2 regions of the Allocatelliglobosispora scoriae genome follow, and region 2 is predicted to be linked to the other one. Evidence: riboswitches for the same ligand, from Rfam matches in the RefSeq annotation. Region 2 holds a riboswitch; the other holds the start of a gene.
What was found. A riboswitch is a leader RNA that binds a small molecule or an ion and turns the genes downstream of it on or off. The one in region 2 is predicted to bind ZMP and ZTP.

Region 1: another riboswitch for ZMP and ZTP. It lies ahead of F4553_RS28585 (glycine hydroxymethyltransferase); the one in region 2 lies ahead of F4553_RS06935 (bifunctional 5,10-methylenetetrahydrofolate dehydrogenase/5,10-methenyltetrahydrofolate cyclohydrolase).

What each region holds. Positions count from the first base shown of each region.
Region 1 covers NZ_JACHMN010000003.1:412,993-427,305, forward strand. Annotated here, with positions in the region: gene F4553_RS28550 (LppX_LprAFG lipoprotein) at 1-303, opposite strand, end outside; gene F4553_RS28555 (DUF3099 domain-containing protein) at 362-706, opposite strand; gene F4553_RS28560 (carbohydrate kinase family protein) at 726-1,607, opposite strand; gene F4553_RS28565 (pseudouridine-5'-phosphate glycosidase) at 1,604-2,515, opposite strand; gene F4553_RS41965 (DUF3039 domain-containing protein) at 2,644-2,883, shown strand; gene F4553_RS28575 (peptidoglycan recognition protein family protein) at 3,038-4,129, shown strand; gene F4553_RS28580 (transglycosylase domain-containing protein) at 4,213-6,570, shown strand; ZMP/ZTP riboswitch at 6,659-6,749, shown strand; gene F4553_RS28585 (glycine hydroxymethyltransferase) at 6,769-8,184, shown strand; gene F4553_RS28590 (hypothetical protein) at 8,160-8,636, opposite strand; gene urtE (urea ABC transporter ATP-binding subunit UrtE) at 8,646-9,338, opposite strand; gene urtD (urea ABC transporter ATP-binding protein UrtD) at 9,335-10,117, opposite strand; gene urtC (urea ABC transporter permease subunit UrtC) at 10,114-11,232, opposite strand; gene urtB (urea ABC transporter permease subunit UrtB) at 11,229-12,131, opposite strand; gene urtA (urea ABC transporter substrate-binding protein) at 12,206-13,450, opposite strand; gene F4553_RS28620 (substrate-binding domain-containing protein) at 13,840-14,313, opposite strand, start outside.
Region 2 covers NZ_JACHMN010000002.1:212,964-227,276, forward strand. Annotated here, with positions in the region: gene F4553_RS06895 (Na+/H+ antiporter) at 1-673, shown strand, start outside; gene F4553_RS06900 (UBP-type zinc finger domain-containing protein) at 670-927, shown strand; gene F4553_RS06905 (serine/threonine-protein kinase) at 986-3,175, shown strand; gene F4553_RS06910 (ArsR/SmtB family transcription factor) at 3,264-4,256, shown strand; gene F4553_RS06915 (ABC transporter ATP-binding protein) at 4,295-6,196, opposite strand; gene F4553_RS06920 (ABC transporter ATP-binding protein) at 6,247-7,980, opposite strand; gene F4553_RS06925 (TetR/AcrR family transcriptional regulator) at 7,974-8,624, opposite strand; gene F4553_RS06930 (hypothetical protein) at 8,765-9,835, shown strand; gene F4553_RS06935 (bifunctional 5,10-methylenetetrahydrofolate dehydrogenase/5,10-methenyltetrahydrofolate cyclohydrolase) at 9,913-10,773, opposite strand; ZMP/ZTP riboswitch at 10,806-10,898, opposite strand; gene F4553_RS06940 (hypothetical protein) at 10,946-11,206, shown strand; gene F4553_RS06945 (hypothetical protein) at 11,239-11,493, shown strand; gene F4553_RS06950 (hypothetical protein) at 11,490-11,897, shown strand; gene F4553_RS06955 (SRPBCC family protein) at 11,951-12,385, opposite strand; gene F4553_RS06960 (ArsR/SmtB family transcription factor) at 12,382-12,729, opposite strand; gene F4553_RS06965 (hypothetical protein) at 12,905-13,750, shown strand; gene F4553_RS06970 (ABA4-like family protein) at 13,844-14,269, opposite strand; gene F4553_RS06975 (hypothetical protein) at 14,266-14,313, opposite strand, start outside.

The DNA of each region.
Region 1 (14,313 bases), on a different contig from region 2:
GAACTCGCCCTCGATCGTCAGCCCGAGCTGCTCGATCGTGGCCGTGCCCTTCGCCGAGCCCTCACGGGTGAGGTCGCCCTCTGCCTTCTTCAGCGGCAGGTTGGCGATCTTGCCGTCCACGCTGATGGCGAAGTGGGCGGTCTGCGTGCCGGCCATGGCGAGAGCGCCCTCGCCGAGCAGCTGCTCGGCGGGCGGGAAGCTGGCGGAGGCAGAGGGCGTGGGAGTGTCCGCCTTGGCGGTGCAGCCGGTCAGGGCGAGAGAGAGCGCCGCGAGTGCCGCGAGTGCGCGAGAGGTCTTGGACATAGGTGGCATGGTAGCGGCGCCCGCACAACCGCGCCGTGATCATGCTCCCGAGCTGAGCCTATGGCTCCATGTCGATGGTCTCGCCGAGCGGCTGGGTCGGCAGGGCGTTCGGCGCGGGCGGTGCGTCGCGTTTCTGATGGCGCCAGCGGTGCTCGTCCTTCGGCGCGCGGTCGTTGGCGAGGATCACGGCGAACCAGGGCAGCAGCACCATGCCCAGGCCGCACAGCGACAGCCAGAGCCAGAGCAGGGGAACCTTCATCATCGCCAGGAACACGGCGAGGATCAGGCAGACCGCGCGGAGACCCATCATCAGGACATACCGGAGCTCGCGGCTGTGGCGCTGCTTGTCGAGGCTTTCCGGGGCGTCGGTGATGAGCACGGGTTTCGGAGCGGGGCGGTTCACCTCCCCATCCTCTCACTGATCACGGGCGGGGGCGCGCTCCGAGATGAGCGATCGCACCGGCACCGGCGTCGATCGCCATCCGCAGCGACTCCGCCTCGGACCGGCCGGTGACCAGGGCCGCGATCAGGCCCGCCGCGAAGGCGTCCCCGGCACCTGTGGTGTCCACCACGGCGACGGCCGGGGCGGGTGCCGTGACGACCCCGTGTGCGCCCGCCCACACCGCACCGTCGGCGCCGAGTTTCACGACGGCCGAGGCGGCGTACCCGGCGAGTTTTCGGGCTTGATCTCGGGGGTGACCGGGACCGGCGAGGACGTCGGCCTCGTCGCGGTTGGCGAGCAGGACCGTGACCCCCTCGCACCAGCTCAGGAAGCGTTGCGCGCCGGCTGCGCGCAAGGGCGCGGCCGAGGCCGCGTCGACGCTGCTGGTGAGTCCCAGCTCGCGCGCCGCCGCGAGCGCGGCAAGTCCGGCTCCGCGGGACGCGCTGTCCAGCAGGGTGTACGCCGAGAGATGCATGTGACCGCCCTCCGCCACCGCGGACCGGACCCACTCGGCGTCGAGCTGCAGGTTGGCACCTCGATCGGAGATCATCGTCCGTTCGCCGGCACCGGAGAGCACCACGATCGCCCCGGTCGCCGTGCCCGGGCAGACCTGCACCGTGCACTGCACCCCGGCGGCGGTCAGCTCGGCGACCCGGTCCCGACCGGCGTCGTCGTCCCCGATCGCACCGACCAGCGTGACCTCCGCACCCAGGTGGGCAAGCCAGGCAGCCGTGTTCGCGGCCTGACCGCCCCCGGTGACCCGGATCGACGCCGGGCTGTCGGAGCCGTGCTCCAGCGGCCCGGCGAGCGCCGCGAGCACGTCGGTGACGATGTCGCCGACGCAGACGATCCGAGCACTCACTCGATTGCCGCAGCCGAGGCGGCGATCTGCGCGGCGAGCTCGGCGTTGTGCAGGATGATCCGGACGTTGACCGCGAGGCTCTGCCCCTCGGTGGCGGAGTGGAAGTGCGCGAGCAGGGCCGGGGTGACGCCCTTGCCGGTGATCCCCTCCCGGGCCAGCATCGCCAGGCCCTGCGTGAGCACCCGGTCGTGCAGTGCCGGATCGAGCTGCTCGTCCGCGGGGAGCGGGTTGGCGACGACGATCCCCGCCTCGTGCAGGCCCTGGCCGTCCTGAGCCCGCATCACGGCGGCGACCTCGGCGGGCGACTGCACCGACCAGTCCAGGTCGAAGCCGGAGTCGGAGATGAAGAACCCCGGGAAGCGCTTGGTGCGGTAGCCCAGGATGCCGATGCCGAGCGTCTCCAGCCGTTCCAGGGTGGCACCGACGTCGAGGATCGACTTGACCCCGGCGCAGACCACGACGATCGGCGTCCGCGCCAGCGTGGTGAGGTCGGCGGACTCGTCGAAGGTCTGGTTGGCGTCGCGGTGCACCCCGCCGAGCCCGCCGGTGGCGAAGACCCCGATGCCGACGGCGGCGGCGACCGCCGAGGTGCTGGCGACCGTGGTCGCGCCGTCGGCTCCGGCGGCTGCTGCGGCGGCGAGGTCCCGGACCGACAGCTTCAGGACGTTGTCGCTGGTGGCGAGCCTCGTCAGCGCGGAGTCGTCGAGCCCGACGAGCAGCTCGCCGCCGACCATGCCGATCGTGGCGGGCGTGGCGCCGTTGGCGCGGACCCGGGCCTCGATCTCGCGGGCGATCCGCAGATTGTCCGGTCTCGGCAGGCCGTGCGAGATGATCGTGCTCTCCAGCGCCACCACCGGCCGGCCGGCGTCCAGCGCCTCGGCCACCTCTTCGCTCAGTCGAATGCCCACGATCATCACCCTAACCGGCTCGTGCCGACCGGGCCCGCGCTCGCCGCAATCGCCCCCGGGCAGGGGTGCTGAGCTGCGGCTCGGCAATCCCGCTGGGATTGGACGACGCCATCTGGGACACTGGGTGGGTGACCACGACCCCAGACGCCGGCACGCTCCTCGAAGAGCGCACCAGCACCGAATACCGTCTCGACGAGGGCGACCACGAGCGTTTGTCGCACTACGCGCCCAAGGACAAGCTGATGGAGGCCATGATCGAGGGAACGCCCATCCGTGCCCTCTGCGGCAAGGTGTGGGTGCCGACCCGGGACCCGAAGCGATTCCCCGTCTGCCCCGAATGTAAAGAAATCTACGAATCCATGGCGTAGTCCTGCTGATGACGCCCCGCTGTGCATAACGATGGCGGCTGCGGGGGGCTGCCATCCCTAGTCAGCCGAGGACACGACACCTAAAATCCCGCGCAGCGCGCGAACCCCGTCGCGCGTATGACACACGGGAGATGTCGTGCTCACACGGCGTTCAATGCTTATTTCCGCCGCGCTCGGCGTCACGGCCGCCACGCTTTCCACCGGCGCCGCGACCGCAGCCGAAGAAGGCCTCGCGGTGCCGGAGACCCTTGCCCGGGACCTCGTCCTGCCCGGTGCCCCCACCTCGGCGACGACCACCGAATTCCCCCTCAGCCACCTCGGCGTGAGCTGGACCGGCGATGGCGAGGTGGGCCTGCGCCTGCGTGGCGCGGCCGGCTGGGCCGACTGGCAGACCCTGCCCGGCTGCGGTGGCGGCGCCGGTGACGGCTCGGTCGCCAACACCTTCGGCGGCGTCGTCGCCGCCCCTCGCGCCACCGAATATGAGCTGGCCACCAGTGGTGCGGTCAGCGAGCTGCGGATCTCCGAGCTCAACACCGTCGACGGCCCGATCCGCCGGATCGCCAAGCCCCACGCCCAGCTGCTCCGCTTCGCCGGGCACCCCGTCCTGGCCCGCTACTACAGCCGGGCCGCCTGGGGCGCCGATGAGTCCTACCGGTTCAAGGCCAACGGCGACGAAGCCTGGATCCCCGCCTACTACCCGGTCCAGACGCTCACCGTGCACCACACCGGTGAGCCGAACGAGACCCCCGACGACGACCCGGTGGCCCGGCTGCGGGCGATCTACCGCTTCCAGGCCGTCACCTCCAACTTCGGGGACTTCGGCTACCACCTCGCCATCGACAAGCGGGGCTATGTCTACGAGGGCCGTTACTCGGGCACCGACGCCAGCCCGGTCTTCGGGCCCAACCCCGGCCCGGACGGACGCCCGATGATGGTCAACGGCGCCCACATCGGCGGCTGGAACGCGGGCAACGTCGGCATCGTGCTGATCGGCAACTTCAGCAAGCCCGACTGGCTGCCGACCGCCCCCGCCTACCGGTCCCTGCGAGCGGTGCTCTCGGGCCTGGCCCGGGTGCTCGACCTCGACGTCGAGGCGACCTGTAACTATGTCAACCCGGTCAGCGCCGCCACCAAGACGGTGATCACGCTCAGCGGCCACCGCAACTGGGTGCCGACGGAGTGCCCGGGCAACAACTTCTACCCCTACCTCGACGGACTCCGGCGCGAAGTGGCTCGCCGGTCCTGAGCTCTCCCGGCCCGGGGCGATCCCCGCCCCGGGCCGACCAGCACGATTCTGCGGCATCGAGGCCCAGCGCTTACCTTGTGGGGATGAGTTCGTACGGTGACCACCCCTCCGGCCCCGGCCGGATCACGGAGTACGACGACCAGCCGCCGCGTGCCGTGGTCGACGACCGCACCACCGGACGCCACGCCGCCCGCCCCGACGTGCTCCGATCCGGCGTGCCCTCGGCCGATGCCGTGCTCGGCGCCGATCCGGCACCGCCCGCCGCCGAGCAGCTGGCCTCTCCTGCTCCCGGTCGGCTCGCGGGCCTGCGGCGGTTCGCCCGGACCCGACGCAAGCGGATCCTGATCGTCAGCGGCATCGTGCTCGCCCTCGTCGTCTCCACCACGACGGTCGTCACCTACTACCTCGACAGCGTCGACATGCTGGACCCGAAGAACCTCGCCACCCAGACCACGAAGATCTTCGGCAGCGACGGCAAGACGCAGATAGCGCAGCTCGGCACCGAGAACCGCGAGGACATCCCCATGTCCAGCCTGTCGACCGACATCCGCAACGCCCTCATCGCTGGCGAGGACAAGGACTTCTACGACCACAGCGGCGTCTCCTTCACCGGCATCGCCCGCGCGGCCTGGAACAACGTGACCGGCGGGGACACCCAGGGCGCGTCGACGATCACGCAGCAGTACGTGAAGATTGCGACGAAAGATGTCGAGATGTCGGTCTTCCGCAAGATGCGGGAGGCGGTGCTCGCCCGCAAGCTGGAGGGGAAGTACTCGAAGGAGGAGATCCTCGGGTTCTACCTCAACAACGTCTACTTCGGTCGGGGTGCGATCGGCGTACAGGTGGCGTCGAAGACGTTCTTCGGCAAGAACGCCAAGGACCTCAGCATCGCCGAGGCTGCGGTGCTCGGTGCCGTCGTCCGCCAGCCTGAGCAGACACCGTCGTTCGCCGGGTACGACCCGCAGCTCAACGCGGAGGCGGCGAAGGATCGCTGGAGCTACGTGCTGGACAACATGGTCGACGCCGGCTGGCTCGACGAGTCCAAGCGGTCGTCGCTCGCCTATCCCACGAGCATCGCGCCCATCCGCAAGGACGCCGGAAACGCCCAGTGGGGCGTCAAGGGTGTCGGACTCACCGGCATGACCACCGGAAACGTCCTCAACTACGTGGTGGAGGAGCTGAAGGCGGCGCCCTACGGCATCACGGACCTGAAGACCGGCGGCTACCGGATCACCACGACGATCAACCCCAAGATCCAGGCGGCGGCGGAGTCGGCGGCCCGGCGGGGTGCGTCCGGGTCGCTGATGAACGGGCAGAAGGCCAACCTGATGGCAGCGCTCGTCGCGGTGGAGCCGAAGACCGGACGGGTGCTCGCCTACTACGGCGGCGACGACGGCACCGGGCACGATTACGCCGGGCTCAACATGGAGGGCGGCGCGCTCAACGGCGGCCACCCCGGCGGGTCCTCCTTCAAGGTCTACACCCTGGCCGCGGCGCTCAAGGCCGGCTACTCCCTCGCCTCGCACTTCGACCCGGCGGAGTTCCGCGACGGGGACTTCCGGATCCAGAACGCCGGCCGGGACGTCGACTCCTCCTGCGGCAACTACTGCACCCTGGAGTGGGCGACGGTGCACTCCTACAACGTGCCGTTCTACAAGATCTCCAAGCTCGTCGGGGTCGACAAGGTGGTCGCCAGCGCCAAGGCGGCGGGCATCCGGACGATGTGGAGCACCGGCCGCAAGGGCGAGCTCATCGCGAACGACCTGACCAGCAAGACCTTCAAGCAGACCAGCAACGCGCCGTTCTATTACCAGGCCGGGTTCGGGCAGTACCCGATCACCGTCCTGGACCACGCCACCGGCATGGCCACCTTCGCCAACCGCGGTGTCTACAACGCCTCGCACTTCGTCCTGAAGGTCGAGCGGCCGATCGCGGGCACGGACAAGTACCAGCTCGTCGGCGGCGAGAAGCTCAAGCCCGCGCAGACCATCGACAAGGACATCGCCGACGACGTCAACTGGGTGCTCCAGAAGATCCCGCCGACCAACGGGCACTCCCTCAGTGGCGGGCGCCCGGCCGCCGGCAAGACCGGCACCTGGCAGTGCGCCAACACCTCCCACAACTGCCACGCCTGGTATGTCGGTCACACCAAGCAGATCGCCGCGGCCGTCTGGGTCGGCAACACCGGCAAGGAGCAGGCCGTCTACGAGAAGTCCGGCCGGGACATCAGCGGTGCCGGGCTGCCCGGGGCGATCTGGGAGAAGTTCATGAACGCCGCGCACAAGGGCATGGCCGAGCAGAGCTTCGCCGACAAGGCGGGCACCGGCAACCCCAACAAGAACGAGCCCGGTCTGGTCGAACCCCGCAAGCCCGAGAAGTGCTGGCTCTGGTTCTGCATGCCGGAGACGAGGCCCACCCGCCGACCGCCCCGGCCGCGGTAGACCTGCGTGATGCGTGATGAGAAGCACAGACAAGGGCCCGGCGAGGGTGGGGCGTGCGGGCAGCGGGCGACGAGGGTCGACTAGACTCGTGTCGGGCCGTGACTGGCGCGTCGGAGTGGGATCAACCACGAGGGAGCGGCTCGTCTTCGGACTTCATGCCGTGCGCCTGGGCCCTTTCCGTCATCACGAGGAGGACCCATGCTCAGCACCGAGTCGACCGCCTTCCGCAGCGCCATCGAGGCCGTCCGCGCGGTTGAGCCGCGCATCGCCGACGCCATCGGCGCGGAGCTCGCCGACCAGCGCGAATCGCTCAAGCTCATCGCCAGTGAAAACTACGCCTCGCCGGCCGTCCTGCTCGCCATGGGCAACTGGTTCAGCGACAAGTACGCCGAGGGCACCATCGGCCGCCGCTTCTACGCCGGCTGCCGCAACGTCGACACGGTCGAGAGCATCGCCGCCGAGCATGCCCGCGAGCTCTTCGGTGCCGAGCACGCCTATGTCCAGCCGCACTCCGGCATCGACGCCAACCTCGTCGCCTACTGGGCGATCCTCGGCGCCAAGGTCGAGCTGCCGGGCCTGGCGAAGTTCAACGCCCGGACCGTCAACGACCTCTCCGACGCCGACTGGGCGGAGCTTCGCCGCGAGTTCGGCAACCAGCGCATGCTCGGCATGTCCCTCGACGCCGGTGGTCACCTCACGCACGGTTTCCGCCCCAACATCTCCGGCAAGATGTTCGACCAGCGCAGCTACGGCGTGGACCCGGCCACCGGGCTCCTCGACTACGACGCGCTGCGCGCACAGGCCCGCGAGTTCAAGCCGTTGATCCTGGTGGGGGGTTACTCGGCGTACCCCCGGCTGGTCAACTTCCGGATCATGCGCGAGATCGCCGACGAGGTCGGCGCGGTGCTCATGGTCGACATGGCCCACTTCGCCGGGCTCGTCGCGGGCAAGGTGCTCACCGGCGACTTCGACCCGGTGCCGCACGCCCAGGTCGTCACCACCACCACCCACAAGTCCCTGCGCGGCCCGCGCGGCGGCATGGTGCTCTGCACGGGCGAGTTCGCCGACCAGGTCGACCGGGGCTGCCCGATGGTCCTCGGCGGCCCGCTGTCGCACATGATGGCGGCGAAGGCCGTGGCGTTCGCGGAGGCCCGTCAGCCGTCGTTCCAGGACTACGCGCAGGCGATCGTCGACAACGCGAAGGCGCTGGCCGAGGGCCTGATGCGGCGCGGCGCGAAGCTCGTCACCGACGGCACCGACAACCACCTGGCGATCATCGACGTGTCGAGCTACGGCCTGACCGGTCGGCAGGCGGAGCTGGCGCTGCTCGACTCGGGCATCGTGACCAACCGCAACTCGGTGCCGCGCGATGCGAACGGTGCCTGGTACACGTCCGGCATCCGGATCGGCACCCCGGCTCTCACCACCCGCGGCCTGGGCGCCACCGAGATGGACGTGGTCGCGGGGCTGATGCACGAGGTGCTGGCGGCGACGCAGCCGGGCGAGTCCAAGGCCAAGCACGTGCTGGACGAGTCGATCTCGTCGAAGGTGTCGGCGCAGGCGGCTGAGCTGCTGGGCAACTTCCCCCTCTACCCCACGGTAGACCTGGGCTGACGCCTGCGGCGCGTGCGTGATCGCGTTGTTTCCCGGAAGCTGGCCCTTCGCGGTGGGGTGAGGGGATTGTTTCCGGGAAGCAGCGCGATCTTGCGTTGTGCGGCGTGGCCGTAGCTGATGGGGCCGGGCGCGATGCGTGTATTGCCCCGCATTGCTGGCCGGGCGTCGCTCACCTGTGCGGCGTGCGGGTGCGACGTGTGCATGATCGCGTTGTTTCCCGGAAGCTGGCCCTTCGCGGTGGGGGTGAGGGGATTGTTTCCGGGAAGCAGCGCGATCTTGTGCTGTGCGGCGTGGCCGTGGCTGATGCGGCCGGGCGCGATGCGCGCATTGCCCCGCATTGCTGGCCGGGCGTCGCTCACCTGTGCGGCACAGTGCGTGATCGCGTTGTTTCCCGGAAGCTGGCCCCTCGCGGTGCGGGTGAGGGGCCACTTTCCGGGAAACAACGCGATCATGCGCACTGCCTAGACCGACAACGCCTCGCGGACCCGGGGGGTCGCCTCCAGGTCGGCTGGGCCGGAGGCGGTGGTGCGGCCCGCGGCCAGGACGTAGTAGTTGTCCGCCGCCGACAGGGCGAACCCCAGATGCTGCTCCACCAGGAGAATCGCGATCCCCGCCTGGGCCAACGCGACGATCTTCTGCTCGATCTCCGCCACCACCGACGGCTGGATGCCCTCGGTGGGTTCGTCGAGCAGGAGCAGGCGGGGCCTGGTGATGAGGGCCCGAGCGATCGCGAGCTGCTGGCGCTGGCCGCCGGAGAGCAGGCCCGCCCGCCGCCGCAGCAGCTCCTTGAGGGCGGGGAACATCTCCAGGGCCTCGGCGAGGGATTCCCTGCCGTCCCGGCGGCCGTCGGCGATGAGCTGGAGGTTCTCGGCGGTGGTGAGGTGGGGGAAGCACTGCTGGCCCTGCGGTACGTAGGCCATGCCCCGCGCGACCCGATCGTGGGGAGCCAGGCGGGTGATGTCGTCGCCGTCGAGGGTGATCGTGCCGCGTTTGGGCTTGAGCAGGCCGATCGCGGCTCGCAGCAGGGTCGATTTGCCCGCGCCGTTGTGGCCGAGGACCGCCGTGACGCCCTGGGTCTCGACCGTGACGGAGACGCCGTGCAGGACGGTGCTGCGGCCGTACCCGACCTCGACGTTGGAGATCTTCAGCATCATGCCTCCACTGCTTGGTGGCCCAGGTAGACCTCCTGGACGCGGGGATCGGCCTGGACCTGGGCGACCGTGCCCTCGCTGAGCACCCGCCCGCCGTGCAGCACGGTGACCGTGCGGGCGAACCGGCGCAGGAACTCCATGTCGTGCTCGATCACGACGACCGTCCGGTGCTCGGCGAGCAGGCTGAGCAGCTCGCCGGTGGCGTCGCGCTCCTCGTGGCTCATCCCGGCGACGGGTTCGTCGAGCAGCAGCAGGCGCGCGTTCTGCACCAGCAGCATGCCGATCTCCAGCCACTGCTTCTGGCCGTGGGCCAGAGTGCCCGCGAGCTGGTCGCGCTGGTCGACGAGGCCCACGGTGGTCAGCGCTTCCGCGACATCGTCGGGTACGCCACCCCGCCGCCGCAGCATCGTCCACGCACTGCGTCCGGCGCCTGCGGCGATGTCCAGGTTCTGCAGGACCGTCAGCTCCTCGAAGACCGTGGCGGTCTGGAAGGTGCGCCCGACACCGAGCCGGGCGATCCGGTGCACGTCCCGTCCGAGCAGTTCGAGCTCGCCGAAGCGGGCCGATCCGGTCGCCTTGACCAGGCCGGTGACCGCGTCGACGAGCGTGGTCTTGCCCGCGCCGTTGGGTCCGATGAGGAACCGAAGGTCGCCGACGGGCACCGTGAGGTCGACCCCGTCGACGGCGACGAACCCGTCGAAGACGACCCGCAGATCGGTGATCTGCAACGCGGGCGGCCCGGCGGGGTGCGCCGGTGCCGCAGCGGAGGGCTCGGTGGTCATGCGGATGCTCCTTCCAGGACGGTGGCCGGTGGTTGCGCCGGGGCGGTCGGCTCGGCGGGTGCGGCCGGCCGGGTGCGCCGCCGGACCATGCCTACCAGGGAGGCGAGCCCGCCCGGCAGGAACGCCACGACCACGACGAAGAGGAGCCCCTGCAGGTAGGTCCAGGTGCCGGGGAACTTCTCCGACAGTGCAGTCCGCGCCCACGCCACGGCCACCGCGCCGAGCACCGGGCCGAGCAGTGCCGCCCGGCCGCCGACGGCGACGCCGATGACGAACTCGATCGACGGCACGATGCCGATGAGGGCGGGGGAGATGATGCCGACGGCCGGTACGAAGAGGGCTCCGGCGAGACCCGCCATGCCGGCCGCGACCACGTAGGCGACGAGCTTGACGTTGGCCGGGTTGTAGCCGAGGAAGCGGACCCGTTCCTCGGAGTCGCGGACGGCGACGAGCAGCTCGCCGTAGCGGCTCTGCATCAGCTGCCGGGCGAGGGCGAGGAGCACCAGCAGCACGGCGGCGACGATGAAGTAGACCATCCGCTTGTTGACCGGGTCGGCGAGGTCGTAGCCGAAGAAGCCCTTGATGTCGGTGAGGCCGTTGGTGCCGCCGGTGGTGCCCTGCTGGCCGATGAGGAAGATGACGAGCGCGGCGGCGAGGGCCTGGCTGAGGATCGCGAAGTAGGCGCCCCGCACCCGGCGCCGGAAGACGAGCGAGCCGAGCAGGAAGGCGACGAGCATCGGCAGCAGCATCGTCGCGGCGAGCGCGAAGAACGGGTTGGCGAACGGTTTCCACCAGCCCGGCAGCTCGTCGAGCTGGCCGTAGAGCTCCATGAAGTCCGGCATGTTGCCCTCACCGGCGTCGGCGAGCTTGAGGTGCATCGCCATGGCGTACCCGCCGAGTCCGAAGAAGACCCCCTGACCGAGCGTGAGCATGCCACCGCGACCCCAGGCGAGGCCGATCCCGACCGCGACCATCGCGATGCAGAGGTATTTCGCGAGCAGGCTGAGCCGGAAGTCGGTGAGCGCGACCGGCGCGACGGCGAAGAGCAGGATCGCGCCGAGGGCGAAGCCGAGGCCCGCGCGGGCCCGAGTGCGTTTGCTGATCCAGTCGATCATGCGAGGCTCCTGGTACGCAGCGTGAACATGCCCTGCGGCCGCCACTGGAGGAAGGCGACGATCGCCACGAAGACGATCACCTTGGCGACGCTGAGGGTGGTGAGGTATTCGACGCTGGACTGCAGGACGCCGAGGGTGAAGGCCACGATCACGCTCCCCTTGAGCTGGCCGATGCCGCCGACCACGACGACGAGGAAGGCATCGATGATGATGTTGGTGCCCATGGTCGGGCCGATCGGGCCGAGCAGTGTCAGCGCCACCCCCGCGATCCCGGCGAGGCCCGAGCCGATGAAGAAGGTGAGCCGGTCGACCCTGCCGGTGGGGATGCCGGAGACGGCGGCGAGGTCGCGGTTCTGCACGACGGCGCGGATCCGGCGGCCCAGCGACGTGAAGCGCAGCGCCATCGTCAGCGCGCCGATCGCGAGGACGACGAGCAGCAGGATGAAGAGCCGGTTGTTGGCGATCGTCAGCTCGACCCCGTCGGCGCTGGTGAAGAGCTTGACGTTGCCGGTGAGGAGGTCGGGCGCCCGGGTCTGCACGTTGGGGGTGCCGAAGATGTCGCGGGCGACCTGCTGCAGGATCAGCGAGACGCCCCAGGTCACGAGCAAGGTGTCGAGCGGCCGCGTGTAGAGGCGCCGGATGAGCAGCCACTCCAGGGCGACGCCCATGAGGCCCGCCACCGCGAAGGCGATCGGCAGCGCGATCAGCAGGGAGACACCGGCATCGCTGATCACCTGCTGCAGGACATAGGTGGTGTACGCACCGGCCATGATGAACTCGCCGTGCGCCATGTTGATCACGTTCATCTGCCCGAACGTCAGCGACAGTCCGAGCGCGATGAGCAGCAGCACAGCGCCGATGCTGATGCCGGTAAAGAACTGGCTGAGAACCAGGGTCATGGCTCGGCCTCCTCTATGGACGGTGAGGGCGGGTGGCGCATCGAGCGCCACCCGCCGGGAGAACTACCGGTCGATCAGGACAGGCCCGCGGCCCACGGGTAGCCCTTGAGGTAGGGGTCCGGCTTGACCGGCTGGCCCGAGTTCCACACCTCGGTGATCAGGCCGTCCGCGCCGATCTTGCCGATGCGGGCGGTCTTGGAGATGTGCTGGGTGGCGCCGTCGATCGTGACCAGGCCCTCCGGTGCGTCGAAGGTGATGCCGTCCGACGCCGCCTTGACCTTCTCCACGTCGAACGACTTGGCCTTCTCGACCATCGCCTTCCAGAGGTAGACCGAGACGTAGGCGGCCTCCATCGGGTCGCTCGTCGGCTTGTCCGCGCCGAACTTCGCCTTGTACGCCTTGACGAACTTGTCGTTGGCCGCACCCGGCGTCGTCTGGTAGTAGTTCCACGCCGTGAGCTGGTCGGCGAGGTACTGCGTGCCGATCGACTTGACCTCCTCCTCGGCGATCGAGACCGAGACGACCGGCATCGTCGCGGCGGTGAGCCCGGCCGACTTGTACTCCTTGAAGAAGGCCACGTTGCTGTCGCCGTTGAGGGTGTTGAAGACCGCGTCGGCCTTGGACGCCTTGACCTTGTTGGTGATCGTGCCGAACTCGGTCGAGCCGAGCGGCGCGTAGTCCTCGCCGAGCACGGTCATGCCGTTGGCGGCGGCGTACGCCTTGATGATCTTGTTTGCGGTGCGTGGGAAGACGTAGTCGGAGCCGACCAGGTAGACCGTCTTCTTGCCCTGCGCCTTGAGGTAGTCCAGGCCCGGCACGATCTGCTGGTTGGTGGTCGCACCCGTGTAGAAGATGTAGGGCGACTGCTCCAGGCCTTCATATTGCACGGGGTAGAACAGCAGCGCCTTGTTGGACTCGAAGACCGGCTTGACCGCCTTGCGGCTGGCCGAGGTCCAGCAGCCGAAGACCGCGACGACCCGGTCCTCCTTGATGAGCTTGGTCGCCTTCTCCGCGAAGGTCGGCCAGTCCGAGGCGCCGTCCTCGCTGATCGGCTCGATCTTCTTGCCGAGGACGCCACCGGCCGCGTTGATCTCCTCGACGGCGAGCTTGATCGAGTCGCGCACGGTGACCTCGGAGATCGCCATCGTGCCCGAGAGCGAGTTGAGCAGGCCCACCTTGACGGTGTCGCCGGAGGTGTCGGCCGTGACACCGGCACCGGTCGCGCCCTCGCCGGTCTTGCTGCCGCATGCGGTCAATGCGACCGCGGCGACGAGAATTGCGCTGCACGCCATCAGGCGGCGTCCGCGGAACCTGGACATCAAATCTCCTTGCTAGGCAGGGGAAGTATCAGTCGAATGCTCATTGAGTGGCACCGCTGCATTGCGGGCGGATAGATTGCGCACAACGGCCGGCCCGGCCGGTTGTGCCAGCTGGTTCCCGCCTCAGGGCTGGGTAGGCAAAGCCTCGTGGAGCCTCGTTGCGCGGATGTTTCAACACCCTTAATTGGCTGTTTCTATAAAGCCGTCCACAAAGGACTCTGAACAATAGAAAACGAGCCAGCGCATTGCTTCGCACAAATGCAGAATGCATTCATGGGATAGCCGATGCGTTGGCTCGTCGTCTTTGCTATGGGTCGGCACGCCGGGTGGTGCTACCCGAAATGCTTCACGCAGGAAGTATCTCGGCGGCGTACGTGCCGTGTCAAGGCCTACAGTTCCGCGACGACCGTGAACTCCAGCGCATGCGCTTCGGCGAGATAGATGCGCTGGCTGACGTGCCTGCGCCGCAACCGCATCAGGCCGCGCGGGCCCTCATAGGACACCGCGTCGGCGCCCGCACCGATCGCCCGCACGTCGAGGGTCCGCGCCTGTGCGATCAGCGCCGCCAGCAGCAGCACGCCCTCGTAGCAGGATTCGCCGAGGCTGCCGAGCTGCGGGGCGTCGATGCCGAAGCGCCTGGCGTACTGGCCGTGGAAGTCCAGGTTCTCCGGGGTGATCATGGAGGCGAAGAAACCGGCCGTGCTGAACAGGCCCCTGGTCGCGCCCGCACCGCTGGCGAGCAGCATGTTCTCGTCCATCAGCGTGCTCAGGCGCAGGCAGCGCTGGTCCAGACCGGACGCGGCGAACGCCCGGTTGAACCGCACCGCGTCGTTGCCGACCAGCAGCATCAGCACCGCATCCGC
Region 2 (14,313 bases):
GATCACCACCGCGGTGGTGCTGGCGGTGGTGATCACCCGGTTCGTCTGGATGTTCCCCGCCACCTACCTGCCGAGGATGATCCCCCGGGTCGGCCGCAACGACCCGCCCCCGCCGTGGCAGGTGCCGACCGTGATCGCCTGGGCGGGCATGCGCGGTGTCGTCACCCTCGCCACCGCCCTGGCCCTGCCGGCCACTCCGCTCGTCGGCGGCGGGGACTACCCGCGGGCGCTGTTCGTCTGGCTCGCCTTCGCGGTCATCATCGCCACGCTGCTGCTGCAGGGCATGACGCTGCCGCTGGTCGCCCGGCGGCTGCGCCTGCAGCCCGACGACCCGATGCAGGACATCCTCGCCGAGGCCGCCACCCAGAACGCCGCGAGCCGGGCCGCGATCGAGCGGCTGGAGCAGCACGCCGCGGGTGCACCGGCGGAGGTGGTCGAGCGGCTGCGCCGGCTCACGACCGAACGTAACAACACGGCGTGGGAACGGCTCGGCGGCGGCGAGGAGACGCCGTCGCAGGCGTATGTCCGGCTACGGTTCGAGATGCTCGACGCCGAGCGGGAGGTCTACCGGACCGCGCGCGACAGCGGGCGCATCCCCGAGGAGGTCCTCGTGCGGGCGCAGCGGGACATGGATCTGGAAGAGTCGATGCTGGAACGGAGCGAACACGCATGAAATGCAGCCACCTCGCCGAGGCGGGCACCCAGGAGCCGCAGACCACCGAGGGCTGCCCGCAGTGCGTCGCGGACGGGTTCACCGACTGGGTGCACCTGCGCATGTGCCTGGAGTGCGGCAACGTCGGCTGCTGCGACTCCTCGCCGCGCAAGCACGCCCGCGTCCACTTCGAAAAGGAGGGACATCCGGTCATGCGTTCTGCCCAGCCGGGTGAATCCTGGCGCTGGTGCTACATCGACGAGGTGGTCGGGTAGGCGGAGTTCATCCTTCATGGATACGATGCGGGCAATCGCAGATCTAAGAGGATGAATCATGAAGCCACTGGGCCCGGGTGATCCGACCGCAGTCGCGTCATACCGCCTGCTCGGGGTGCTCGGTGGCGGCGGGATGGGCAACGTCTATCTCGGCCAGTCGCTGACCGGGCGCCGGGTGGCAATCAAGGTCATCCGTTCGGAGCTCGCCGAGGACCCGGTCTTCCGGCGCCGCTTCGCCCGCGAGGTCGCCGCCGCCCGATCGGTCAACCCGCTGGTGACCGCTGCCGTGGTCGACGCCGACACCGATGCCGCAGCGCCGTGGCTCGCGACCACGTTCATCGACGGGCCGAGCCTGTCGCAGCGGGTCAACGCCTTCGGCCCGCTGCCGACCGCGGCCGTGCTCACCCTCGCCGCCGGGCTCGCCGAGGCGCTCACCTCGATCCACCAGGTCGGCCTGGTGCACCGCGACCTCAAGCCCAGCAACGTGCTGCTCGACCACACCGGTCCGCACATCATCGACTTCGGCATCGCCCGGGCGACCGACGCCTCGCGGCTGACGATGAGCCTCGTCGTCGGCACCCCGTCCTACATGGCGCCGGAGCGGCTCAAGGGCAAGGAGGCCAACTCCGCCGGCGACATCTTCGCCCTCGGCGCCACCCTCGTCTACGCCGCGACCGGCCGCAACCTCGTCGCCGACGGCTCGATGTACGAGCAGGCCATGCAGATCATCAAGGGCCGGTTCGACCTGGCGGCGGTTCCCCGCTCGCTGCGCCCCTTCATCGTGCGCTGCATCGCGCTGGAGCCGAAGGACCGCCCCACCGCGATCGAGCTGACCCGGACCCTCGTCGCCTCCGGCGCGGAGGCGCCCGCACCCGGCTGGTTCGGCGGCGACCCGCGTACGTCGCTCGCCGTGATCACCGACGAGCCCCCACCGCGCCGGAGTTACCCGCGCCGCCTGCTGCTCGTCGCGGGCAGCACGGTCGGCCTCGCCGCGGTGGGCGGCGGGGTCAGCGCTGCGAGCATGATGTTCACCCCCTCGGCGGCGGCCGATCCCCAGCCGTCGTTGCAGCCCACCGGCAACGATCAACCGCTGGCCGCCTCCCCTCAGGCCCGCAAGGCCGCGCCTCCGGGCCGGATGCTGTGGCGGGCGGCCACCCCCGGCCGACCGCGCGGTGCCAGGCTCGTCGCCGACCGCAACGGCGTGCTGATCTCGGTCTCGCCGATCGAGGTCACCGCGAGCGGCATGTCCGGCACCCGCCTGTGGGGGCACTCGATCGAGACCGACCCGGCCCAGCTGCGCCAGTGGGGCACGGGGATCCTGGTCAGCGGCTCCAACCAGCTCTGGCAGTTCGACGTGGAGCACGGTCGGCAGATCTTCTGCATCGACACCGCCACCCGGGTGCCCCGGACCGCCGTCGCCGGGGAGCGGGCATACCTCCAGTCCGGCAACGCGCTCGTCGCCGTCGATCGGCGCGGTCGGCGTCTGTGGCGGCAGACCGGTGCCAAGGCGCTGGGCGTGCCGCTCGCCGCCACGGCGCAGTGGCTGCTCGTGCACGACGTCACCGGCCTGGACACCCGCCGAGCGAGCCTGCGCGACGCCCGCACCGGACAGCCCCGCTGGTCCACGGAGTACGACCTGCTCACGCCGCCCCCACCGCCCCCGGAACCGGCCGTCGAGGCCAGCGGCGAACCCGGTGAGCCCGGCGGATCCGATGGACCCGGCGGTCCTGGCGGACCGGGTGGTCCCGGCGATCCGGGTGGGCCGGACGGTCCGCCGCCCCCGACCGAGCTGTGGCAGCGGACCGAGGGGCGCCTCGGTGCCGCGCACGCCGTCCTCCGTGACGCCGAACGCGTACGGGTGCTCGACCTCGACAACGGCAAGCAGCTGTGGGAGCGGGTCTCCGGCAAGCCGGTCGTCGCCGTCGAACTCGTCGGCGACCTGGTCGTCATCGCGGCGGACAGGGTCACCGCGCACCGGATCGGGACCGGGGAGCAGGTCTGGGAGGCGCCGGAGTCCGGTGCCCGGATCGCCCCGGTCGGGAGCGGGCTGATCGTCGCCGATCGCGACAGCATCGCCCTGCTCGACGCCGCCGGCACGACCCGGTGGCGCGAGGATCTGCCGCCTGTGGCCGGGATCCCCGAGGAGGTCATGGTGGACCGCGACGCGGTGCTCGTCGTCTTCCGCTCCCGACCCGAGCAGCGCGGTCCCCTCGCCGCCGACGTCATCGCCTACGCCGCGGGGATCTGACCGACCCGGGTGTTTTCCCTCAGGGTTCACCTGATTGCGGTCCGACGCCGGACCGGCGATGCTCTGAACGCCAGCCGGAGGGGGAGCCATGCTGCGAATACATTTCACCGGAGCGGATCTGGCCCACACGCGGATCGCCGTCGGTCCGGACCCGATGTGGGAGCTCTCGCTGAGCGCGCACCAGTTGCGCCTGCGCGGGTCCAATCCGTTCCTCGACGGGTGGAAGAGGCAGGTGGTGCATCGCCTGCACCCCAGCGGGCCGTTGCGGGCCCGGGTCGCGCTGACGCTGGCGGTGACCCCGCCCCGGGGCTACTTCCCCGACTTCCTGACGCCCTTCGAGTCGATCGAAGGGTTCCACGCCGGACTGGAGGCCGTCCTCAGCACCCCCTCGGCCCGGTTGAATCACGAGCTCAGCATGCTCGATGTGGGCGACCGCAGCCAGACGCCGGTCATCGACGACCTTCGGCGCAGCCAGCCGACGGCGATCGCGGCGCTGGGAGCGTCGATGCGCGACTACCACGAGACGGCGATCGCCCCCAGCTGGGACACGATCACCGCTGCGGTCGAGGCGGACCGGTCACGTCGGGTCCGCGACCTCGCCGACGGCGGCTGGGCGAAGCTGCTCAACAACCTCCACCCCAGCGCCTCGTTCAAGGGGGACACGCTGGAGGTCGGGCGGTGGGGTTATGAAACCGATCGGGATCTGCACCTCGCCGGCCGCGGCCTGCTGATCATCCCGTCGTACTTCAAGGAGCAGCGGCAGCTCATGGTCCTCGCGGACGGTGACCTCCCACCCGTGCTGCTGTATCCCATCGATCTCTCTGCGAGGTTGGCCGTGCAGGCCGGACACGACAGTCTTGTCGCCCTGATCGGCCGCACCAGGGCCGATGTCCTGGAGGCGACGCTCCTCAGCGAGACGACCTCGGCGATCGCCCAACGGGTGCAGATCTCCCTGCCCGCCGCGAGCAAGCACCTCAGCGTGCTGCGCAGTGCGGGGCTCGTCAACAGCACCCGGGAGCAGAACGCGGTCCGCCACAGCATCACCCCGCTGGGGGAGAAACTCCTCGCGGGCAGCGACTGAGCCGGGGGTCCCGCCGTCGGCGGAACCCCCGGTGAGAATCAGTCGATCTCGACGACCGCCTGGGCGAACTGGGCGGCGTAGAGCCGGGCGTAGGCGCCCTGGGCCGCGATCAGCTCGTCGTGGGTGCCCTGCTCGACGATGCGCCCCGACTCCATCACCAGGATGACGTCGGCGTTGCGGATCGTGGAGAGCCGGTGGGCGATGACGAAGCTCGTCCGCCCCACCCGCAGCGAGGACATGGCCCGCTGGATCAGCACCTCGGTACGCGTGTCCACCGAGCTCGTCGCCTCGTCGAGGATGAGGATCGACGGTTCGGCGAGGAACGCTCGGGCGATCGTGATGAGCTGCTTCTCCCCCGCGCTGACGTTGGAGCCCTCCTCGTCGATCACGGTGTCGTAGCCGTCGGGCAGCGTACGCACGAAGCGGTCGGCGTGCGTCGCCTGCGCGGCGGCGATGATCTCCTTGCGGGTGGCGTCCGACGCGCCGTAGGCGATGTTGTCCGCGATCGACCCGCCGAAGAGCCAGGTGTCCTGCAGCACCATGCCGATGTTGGAGCGCAGCTCCTCGCGGGACATCTCGGCGATGTCCACCCCGTCCAGGGTGATCCGTCCACCGGTCACGTCGTAGAACCGCATCAGCAGGTTGACCAGCGTCGTCTTGCCCGCACCGGTCGGTCCGACGATGGCGACGGTGTGGCCGGGCTCGACCGCGAGGGACAGGTTCTCGATGAGCGGCTTGTCCTCGGTGTAGCGGAAGGAGACGCCCTCGAAGGCGACCCGGCCGAGCACCCGCTCGGGGCGCTGCGGTGCCTGCGGCTCGGCCGACTGCTCGGGTGCGTCGAGCAGGGCGAAGACCCGCTCGGCCGAGGCGACGCCGGACTGCAGCAGGTTCGCCATGCTGGCGATCTGGGTGAGCGGCTGGCTGAACTGGCGCGAATACTGGATGAACGCCTGCACGTCGCCGAGGGACAGGGTGCCGGAGGCGACCCGCAACCCGCCGATGACCGCGACCAGCACATAGTTGATGTTGCCGATGAAGAACATCGCCGGCTGGATCAGCCCGGAGATGAACTGCGCCTTGAAGCTGGAGGCGTAGAGCGCCTCGTTGTGCTCGGCGAAGGTCGCCGCCGACTCGTCCTGCCGGCCGAAGACCTTGACCAGCGAGTGACCGGTATACATCTCCTCGATGTGCCCGTTGAGCTTGCCGGTGGTGGCCCACTGCTTGACGAACTGCGGCTGCGAGCGCTTGCCGATCCGCATCGTCACCCAGATCGACAGCGGCACGGTCACCAGCGCCACGAGCGCGAGCAGGGGCGAGATCCAGAACATCATCGCGAGTACGCCGACGACGGTGAGCACGGACGCGATGAGCTGGCTCATCGTCTGCTGCAGCGTCTGGGCGATGTTGTCGGTGTCGTTGGTGGCCTTGCTGAGCACCTCACCGCGGGGCTGGCCGTCGAAGTAGCTCAGCGGCAGCCGCCCGAGCTTCGCCTCGACCTGCTCGCGGAGCTCGAAGACGCCGCGCTGGACGATCCGGGTGGCGAGCCTGCCCTGCAGCCACATGAAGATCGACGCGAAGACGTAGATCACCAGGACCCACAGCAGGATCTGGCCGAGCCGGTCGAAGTCGATGCCCTGGCCGGGGGTGACCTTCATGCTCGCGAGCATGTCGGCCTGGGTGTTGTCGCCGCTGGCCCGCAGGGCGTCGATCGCCTGCTGCTGGGTCGCTCCGGCGGGGATGTTCCTGCCGACGACGCCCTCGAAGATGACGTTGGTGGCGTTGCCGAGGATCTTCGGCGCGATCACCGAGAGCGCGACGCTGCAGACGCCGAAGGCGATGACCGCCGCGAGCGCGAGCCGCTGCGGGCGGAGCAGCGCGAGCAGCCGCCGGAAGGAGGAGCCGAAGTTGAGCGGCTTCTGGACCGGCGGGCCCATCATCATCCGGGCGGGCCCGAAGTTGTTGGACGGTGGTTCCTTGCGCGCGGGGGTGGTCACATCGCCTCCTGCTCGGTGAGCTGGGAGAGCACGATCTCCCGATAGGTCTCGTTGCCGTCCATGAGATCGGCGTGGCGGCCGTCGCCGACGACCCGGCCCTCGTCGAGGACGATGATGCGGTCGGCGTCGCGGATCGTGCTGACCCGCTGCGCGACGATGACGACTGCCGCGTCCGCGGTCTCCCGGGCCAGGGCCCGGCGCAGGTTGGCGTCGGTGGTGTAGTCCAGGGCCGAGAACGAGTCGTCGAAGAGGTAGATCCCGGGCTTGCGGACCAGGACGCGGGCGATGGCGAGCCGCTGGCGCTGGCCGCCGGAGACGTTCGTTCCGCCCTGCGAGATCGGCGCGTCGAGGCCCTCGGGCATCTGCTCGACGAAGTCGCGGGCCTGCGCGGTCTCCAGCGCCTGCCAGAGCTCCTCGTCGGTCGCGTCGGGCTTGCCGTAGCGCAGGTTGGAGGCGACGGTGCCGCTGAAGAGGTAGGGCTTCTGCGGCACGAACCCGACCGCGTCCGAGAGGGTCTCGGGGTGCAGGTCGCGGACGTTGACCCCGTCGACGAGCACCTCTCCCCCGGTCGCGTCGAAGAGCCGGGGCACCAGGTTGAGCAGCGTGGTCTTGCCGCTGCCGGTGCTGCCGATGATCGCGGTCGTCTCACCCGGCCGGGCGACGAGGTCGACGCCGTGCACGACGGGGTCCTCGGCACCCGGGTAGCGGAAGTCGACGTCGCGCAGCTCCAGGTGGCCGCGGCTGCCGAGCGCGGTGACCGGGTTGTCGGCGATCTTGACGCTGGGCTCGGTGTCGAGGACCTCCTCGATGCGCTCCGCGCTCACCTCCGCGCGGGGGATCATGACGAACATGAAGGTCGCCATCATGACGGCCATCAGGATCTGCATCAGGTAGCTCAGGAACGCCGTCAGCGCGCCGATCTGCATGCCGCCACTGTCGATGCGGCCGGCGCCGAACCACAGCACCGCCACGCTGGAGACGTTGATGACCATCATGACCGCAGGGAACATGATCGCCATCAGGCGCCCGACCCGGACGGACACGTCCATCAGCTCGGTGCTGGCACCTGCGTACCGGGCGCGTTCGTGATCGTCGCGGACGAATGCGCGGATGACCCGGATGCCGGTGATCTGCTCGCGCATCACGCGGTTGATCTGGTCCATGCGCTCCTGCATGACCCGGAAGTTCGGCCGCATCCGGATGATGATCAGGGCGACGATCCCGATCAGCACGGGCACGATCAGCAGCAGCAGGGCCGAGAGCGGCACGTCCTGCCGCAGGGCCATGACGATGCCGCCGACCATCATGATCGGCGCGGCGACCATCAGGGTGAAGGTCATCAGCGTCAGCATCTGGACCTGCTGCACGTCGTTGGTGGTCCGGGTGATCAGCGACGGCGCGCCGAAGATGCCGACCTCCTGGGCGGAGAAGCGCTGCACCTGGCCGAAGATCGCGGCGCGCACGTCCCGGCCGAGGGCCATCGCGACCCGGGCGCCGAAGTAGACGGCGATCACGGAGCAGACGACCTGCACCAGCGTGACGGCGAGCATGACGCCGCCGATCTTCATGATGTAGCCGGTGTCGCCCGTCACCACGCCGCCGTCGATGATGTCGGCGTTGAGCGTGGGTAAGTAGAGCGTGGCGATTGTGGAGATGAGTTGGAGCAGCACCACCAGCGAGATCTGGGTCGGATAGGGCTTGAGGTGGGTGCGCAGGAGACGGATCAGCATGCGGTCTCTTTCGCGGAATCGGCCGGATAGGTGGAGGCAGGGCGGGCGAGCAGCCCGTCCAGCAGCGCGGTGACGATCTCGTCGCTGTCGAGCAGCTCGGAGTCGTGGAATCCGCCGCGCTGGGAGGTGAGGATCAGGGTGAAGAAGAGCTTCGCCGCGAAGTCGGGACTGCGTCGCAGCTGGTGCCGGTCGGGCTCGATGATGAAGGTGAGCGCCGCGATGGTCGCGACGAACGAGTCGCGCAGGAACGACGGCGGGCCCGGTGGCAGGCCGGGCATCGGTCCGGCCGCCCGCAGCGCGCCGACGAGCCGCCCGTTCTCCGAGACCCGCTCGGTCAGGATCTCGGCCGCGAGCGTGAGCCGCTGGCGCAGGTCGAGGCTGAGATCCATGCCGCGCAGGGCCGCGACGGAGGGCATCGGGTCGAAGGCGCTGCCGAGCGCCGCGCAGATGAGCGCCTGCTTGTCCGGGAAGACCCGGAAGATCGTGCCTTCGGCGACGCCCGCGGCCTCGGCGATCTGCCGCGTGCTCACCTCCAGCCCGTGCTCGCGCAGCAGCGGCAGGGTCGCCGCGATCAGCGCCGCGCGGCGGTCGTCGGGTGCCATCGACGGTACGCGTCGCCGCCGCTCGCCCATGCTCGTCACCATGCGGGCGACTCTAGTGAGCGATCACTCACTTCGCCGCTGATTTTCTGCGGAGTTCGCCGAGGGCGGAAACGGCACATTGATCAACACTTCTGCATGCTTCAATCAGCGTGGGTCACCCGCAGAGAGAGGATCCCCCGCCGATGAGCAGAAAACGCCTGTTCGCCGCCGTTCTGGCCGGCCTCGCCCTTCTCGCCACGATGATCACGACAAATGCCGGACCCGCCCAGGCCGCCGTCCCCGACCGCAAGGGCTGGGTGCTGTGGAATCAGGCCGGCCCCGCCGTCGTCCCCTTCGGCACCTGGCCGCCCGCCACCACGGTCGTCCAGCCCGCACTCGGCCGCTACCGCGTTACCTTCCCCGGTCAGGCAGCCCCCGGCGGCGTGGTCCACGTGACCGCGATCAACACCGCACCGCGCTGGTGCCAGGTCGACTCATGGGGTGTCGTCGGCGCCGACGAGATCGCAAACGTGAGCTGCCGCGCGCCCGGCGGCGCCCTCGCGCAGACCAGCTTCAGCGCCGTCTTCTACAGCTCGTCCGGCGGCCCCGCGGCCGGCCCGTACGGCTACGTCTACAGCACCGCCGCAGGTGCGGTGGTCAACCAGTACAACTCCGCCGCCGGGATCAACACGGTCTTCCCCGGCCCGGTCGGGGTCTACCTCGTCCGCTTCCCGGGCATCGTCACCGGCGGCCCGCTCGACGGCAGCGTCCAGGTGACCTCGGTCCTCGCCAGCGCCGCCGCCCGCTGCAAGGTGGGCGGCTGGTCGTCGACGGCGCTCGGTCAGGATGTCACCGTCCGGTGCTTCAACGCCGCCGGTGCACCCGTCAACACCGCCTTCACCGTGACCTACCAGCACAAGGTGTCGCTCTACGGCGCGTCCAGCCCGCCCTTCCGCTTCGGCTACGTGCTCTTCCAGCCGGGCGTCGGACCGCCGACGACCAACTACAACAACGGGCTGCTGGCGTTCGGCGCCAACACCGTCGGCGGCGGAGGCGGTCTCTTCATCGTCACCTTCCCCGCGATCGGCGTACCGCAGAACACCGTGCAGGTCAGCGCCTACGGCCCGAGTCCCGACTTCTGCGGGATGAACGTGCCGTGGCTCAACGCCGGCGGGGCTCCACCGCAGCTCATCGTCCGCGACGTCAACTGCTTCACCAACGCCGGCGCCCCCGTCACCACCGGTTTCACGGTGAGTGCGAGCTCCATCGCCTGACCCGTGTCACGTTTTGCAGCAAAGCGTGGCCATCTCGCCTCGCGAGGCCACGCTTTGCTGCAAAACGTGACCGGGGGCTACGCGCGGGTGGCGCGCTCGGCGAGCTCGATGGCGTTGCGGAACAGCATCGCCACCGTGGTCGGGCCGACACCGCCGACCCGCGGGGTGATCGCGCTCGCGACCTCGGCGCACGACTCGTCCAGGTCCGGCAGGAGCCGCTTGCCCTCATAGCGGACTCCGCCGCCGATCGCGACGGCGCCGGGCCGCAGGTGCTCCGGCCGCAGGATGCCGGGTACGCCCACCGCCGCCACCACGATGTCCGCCCGCTGCGTGTGCCGCTCCCACCCCGGCACCCCGGAGTGGATCACCGTCACGGCGGCGTCGGCGGTCGGGCGCTTCTGGCTCAGCAGCAGCGACAGCGGCCGCCCGAGGGTCGTGCCCCGGCCGAGCACCACGACATCGCGCCCGGCGACCGGGATCTCGTGGAACGCCAGCAATGCTTCGATGCCGGCCGGCGTACACGGGACCGGACCCGGCATGCCGGCGGCGAGCCGACCGAGATTGAGCGGGTGCAGCCCGTCGACGTCCTTGTCCGGGTCGACCTCGAGCAGCGCCTCGGCGTAGTCGATGTGGTCGGGCACCGGGTGCTGGATGAGGATCGCGTGCACGCTGCGGTCGCTGTTGAAGTCGCGGATGGCTGCGACGAGGTCGGCGTGGGTGGCGTCACCGGCGAGGTGGATGTGCGGGGAGGCGAAGCCGAGCTCGGCGGCCTTGGCCTGCTTCATCCGGATGTAGCCGGCGCTGGCGGAGTCCTCGCCGACGAGGATGGTGGCGAGGCTGGGGGTGACACCGGTGGCGCTGAGCGTCTTGACCCGCAGGGTGATGTCGGCGAAGACGGCTTCGGCGACGGGTGCTCCGGGCAGCAGGCGTGCGGTCATGTGGGCGGGCTCCATCCGTGGTCGATCAGGGAGCCCGGTGCCCAGGCGGACGGCGACCGGAGGTGTGTGGAATGTGCGTCGGCTCCCCGGTGGTGCTCCACCTCGCGCCAGTCGCCGATCGCTGGACCCGAGTTTACCGGTGCCGTGCGCGGACCGTGGTGGCGGACAGGCCGTGGGCGGGAAATCGTCCGGGTCGCTGGACATTAATCGCGCCCTCGTCGAACTGCTGTTGCGGCGCGACAGCGTCGTGCAGATCAGCCCCGTGGCGGACTGGGAGGAGCTCGGCCGGTTCCTAGGGCTGATCGACGGTGCCCGGCACGACGCTCACGACGCGTGGCTGGTCATGCTGGCTCTGAAGGAGCGCACGCACATCGTGACGAGCAACCACTGGATCAGCCATGGGAGTGAGTCACACGGCACCGCCAGCCATTGACAATAGGATATGCGCGCGTTAGCTTGTTGAGTATGAGCCGCCGCATAACGGTCACCGTGCCGGACGACATCGCTGCCCAGCTCGATGAGCAGATCAACGTCTCGGCCTACGTCGCCTCCGCCGTCGCCGCCCGCCTCACCCGCGATCGGGCGCACGCCCACCAGGCCGACCACGGTTTCCACTCCACCCCCGAGGGCAGGGCCTGGGCCAAGCGAGCACTCGCCACCGCCGACGACAGCCATGACCCGCAGGCCTACGTCGAGCTGCGGTCGAGGCTCGGCCTGTGATCCTGCGGGTCGTTCTGGACGCCTCGGCCGTCTCCGCCTATACCGAATCAACCGGCCTCGTCGGCGAACTGCTGGCCGAGCTGGCGGACGAGACCGCCCGGCTCGCCGACTCCTCGCTGGTCGTGGGCTTCGGTGTGCCCGACATCTCGCTGGCGACCGCCGCCGCCCAGGCCGCCGATGCCGACATGATCGGCGTGCTGATGCGGCATCCGCTCTTCGCCACCGAGACCGAGGCGATCGACACCTCGGACTGGGTCAGCGTCGCCGGGCAGCTCGGTAACGCCGAGACCGCCGCGGTGGTGCTGCTCGCGATGACGGCCGACGCCTACGTGGTGACGCGTGACGTGCAGCGCTACGCCGTCGCACTGCTCGACGGCCTCAATATCATCACCCTGACCGACTGATCTCATGGTTATGCCCCCGCACGAGAGGTGTGCGGGGGCGGGACGAGCCGGGATCAGGCGGCGAGCAGGGTGTCGAGCTTGGTGAAGGAGCTGTTCCAGCCCTCGCGGCTCATCTCCAGGAACTCCGGGGTGAACGGGCCCTGGCGCACCACGAGCCGGGTCTTGCCGCCTTCGTCGTGGAACTCCAGCCGCATGTGGATCTCGCCGCCGACGAACTCCTCCTTGCCGACGAGCAGCTCGTTCTCGATCACCTCGGTGAAGGTCGCGTTGACCGGTGAGACCATGGTCGGGTCGGTCTCGCTGACCATGGTGAACCGCTGGTGGCCGCCGACGCGGGCGTCGATCGAGACGGTGTCGCGGGGCACCGAGAAGCCGGCCGGGCCGAACCAGGCGGCGAGCTGGTCGGGATCGGTGAAGGCGCGATAGACGAGCTCGCGGGGTGCGTCGAAGACGCGGGACATGACGAGCTCGGTGTCGCTGGTGTTCATGATGATTCCCTTTCGGTCTGCTGTGCCTGGATGCGCTTGAGGTGCGCATCGAGGCGGTCGAAGTTGGCGTCCCAGAACTGCCGGTAGCGCTCCATCCAGGCGGTCGCCTCCTGCAGCGGAGCTGCCTGCAAGCTGCTGGATCGCCATTGGGCCGACCGGCTGCGGGTGATCAGCCCAGCGTGCTCGAGGACCTTCAGGTGCCGGGAGATCGCCGGGAGGCTGATCGCGAACGGTTCGGCGAGCTCCAGGACGGTCGCGTCGCCCTCGGCGAGGCGGGCGAGGATCGCCCGTCGCGTCGGGTCGGCGAGCGCCGAGAAGATGATGCTGAGCCGGTCGGTTGCCACCGTATTAAGCCTCCGTGTTAATTAACGGACTCGTTAAACATAGAGCCCGGACGGCGAGCCGTCAAGTCCGGGCAATCGCCGAGAAGCTCCGACGGCGGCGACGGGGTTTGAATCACACGTGGTGCCGGATCCCGCCGCCACCGATGCCGAGGACCAGCGAACGGGAATCTCCACTATGGACAACATTCAGCCGCCATCCGGCCGGGTCGGCGCCACCGCGGCCTTCGCGCTGGTGCTGGCCGTCGCCGCCGCACTCACCGCGTGCGCTTCAACATCTCCGTTGGGTACGCAGACCATCCCTCCCCCGCTGCCCCCCGCGTCCAGCCCGGTCGTCGTGGAGAGCCCGCGCGGGGTGGATGTCGCCGCCATCTGCGGACTGCGGCCCAGTTCCGATCGGGCGCCGGTGACCGCCGGGCGGATCGAGGCGTGCTCGACACTCGTGCCCCGGCTCAACAACGCGCTCGTCGTCGCCCTGCGCGGGCAGCTTCCGCCCGTGGCGGTGCTGACGAGCAGCCTCAACAACACCAGCGGCGAGCCCCTCGGCGGGCGTACCCCCACCTTCTTCCCCAAGCCGGGCGGGGCCGGAACCCTGACCTACGCGGCGCCGGTGCAGATCCGCAACGGCGACTTCACCGCCCACCTCGAACTCACGGTCGGCACCTTCGACTCCGCCCCCACGCTCGCGCCCTGCCCGAGCCGGGCCCAGGCCGACGACATGCGGGCCAAGGGGATCGTGACGAACCGCTGCGGCCGGATGGTGGACCTGGCCGGCAACATCCTCGTGATCAACGACGTCTCCAGCCCGTTCGGCACCGGGGAGTGGGCTGACGTGCTGCTGCGGACCTACTCGGTGACGGCGTACCGGCCGGACGGGATCGTCGTGGCGGTCACCGTCAGCCCGGTGCTGGAGAACGCGACGGACCCGACGAGGTTCCAGCCCGGCGACCAGCCGACGATGTTCACCTCCGACCAGGTGGTGGCGCTCGCCACGGACCGGTCGCTGACCCTCATCGGCCCGTAGCCCGTCCGGTGAGCGGGGCGCGATCGGGCGCCCCGCTCACCGAGTTGATCCTGACTTCTGTTGCAGGATTCCCGGCGTGTCCAGCATTAAAATTCAGGGGGTTTGGGGGGTGCGGCCGAGCGGGAGGGAGCGGAGGATCAGGTAGAGGGCCAGACCGAACGGGGAGAGCAGGATGGTCAGGATCAGGATGGGGGCCATCAGGAGCGGGTGCAGTGCCCGCTCGCGGCTGTCCAGATAGATCCAGCGGCCGACGAAGAGGTCGAAGGCGATCAGGTGCGCCCAGACCGCGATCGTCCCGGCCTTCGTGCTGAGCAGGGCCAGGACGCCCGGGAGCGTCGGGTTGACCATCTCCGGCGCCAGGTCGGCGAGGACCGGCGCGACGGCGATGAAGTAGACGATCAGCGACGGCACGACCATCAGCGGCGAGCCGGCGATGCGCCTCGTCACCGACCAGCCCGGCGCCAGGATCATCAGCAGCCAGAACGGCGCCGCGACGGGGAAGACGACCTCGAAGTTCATGCGGTGACCTCACGATCGGACAGGGTGACGGCGGCGGGGCGCCA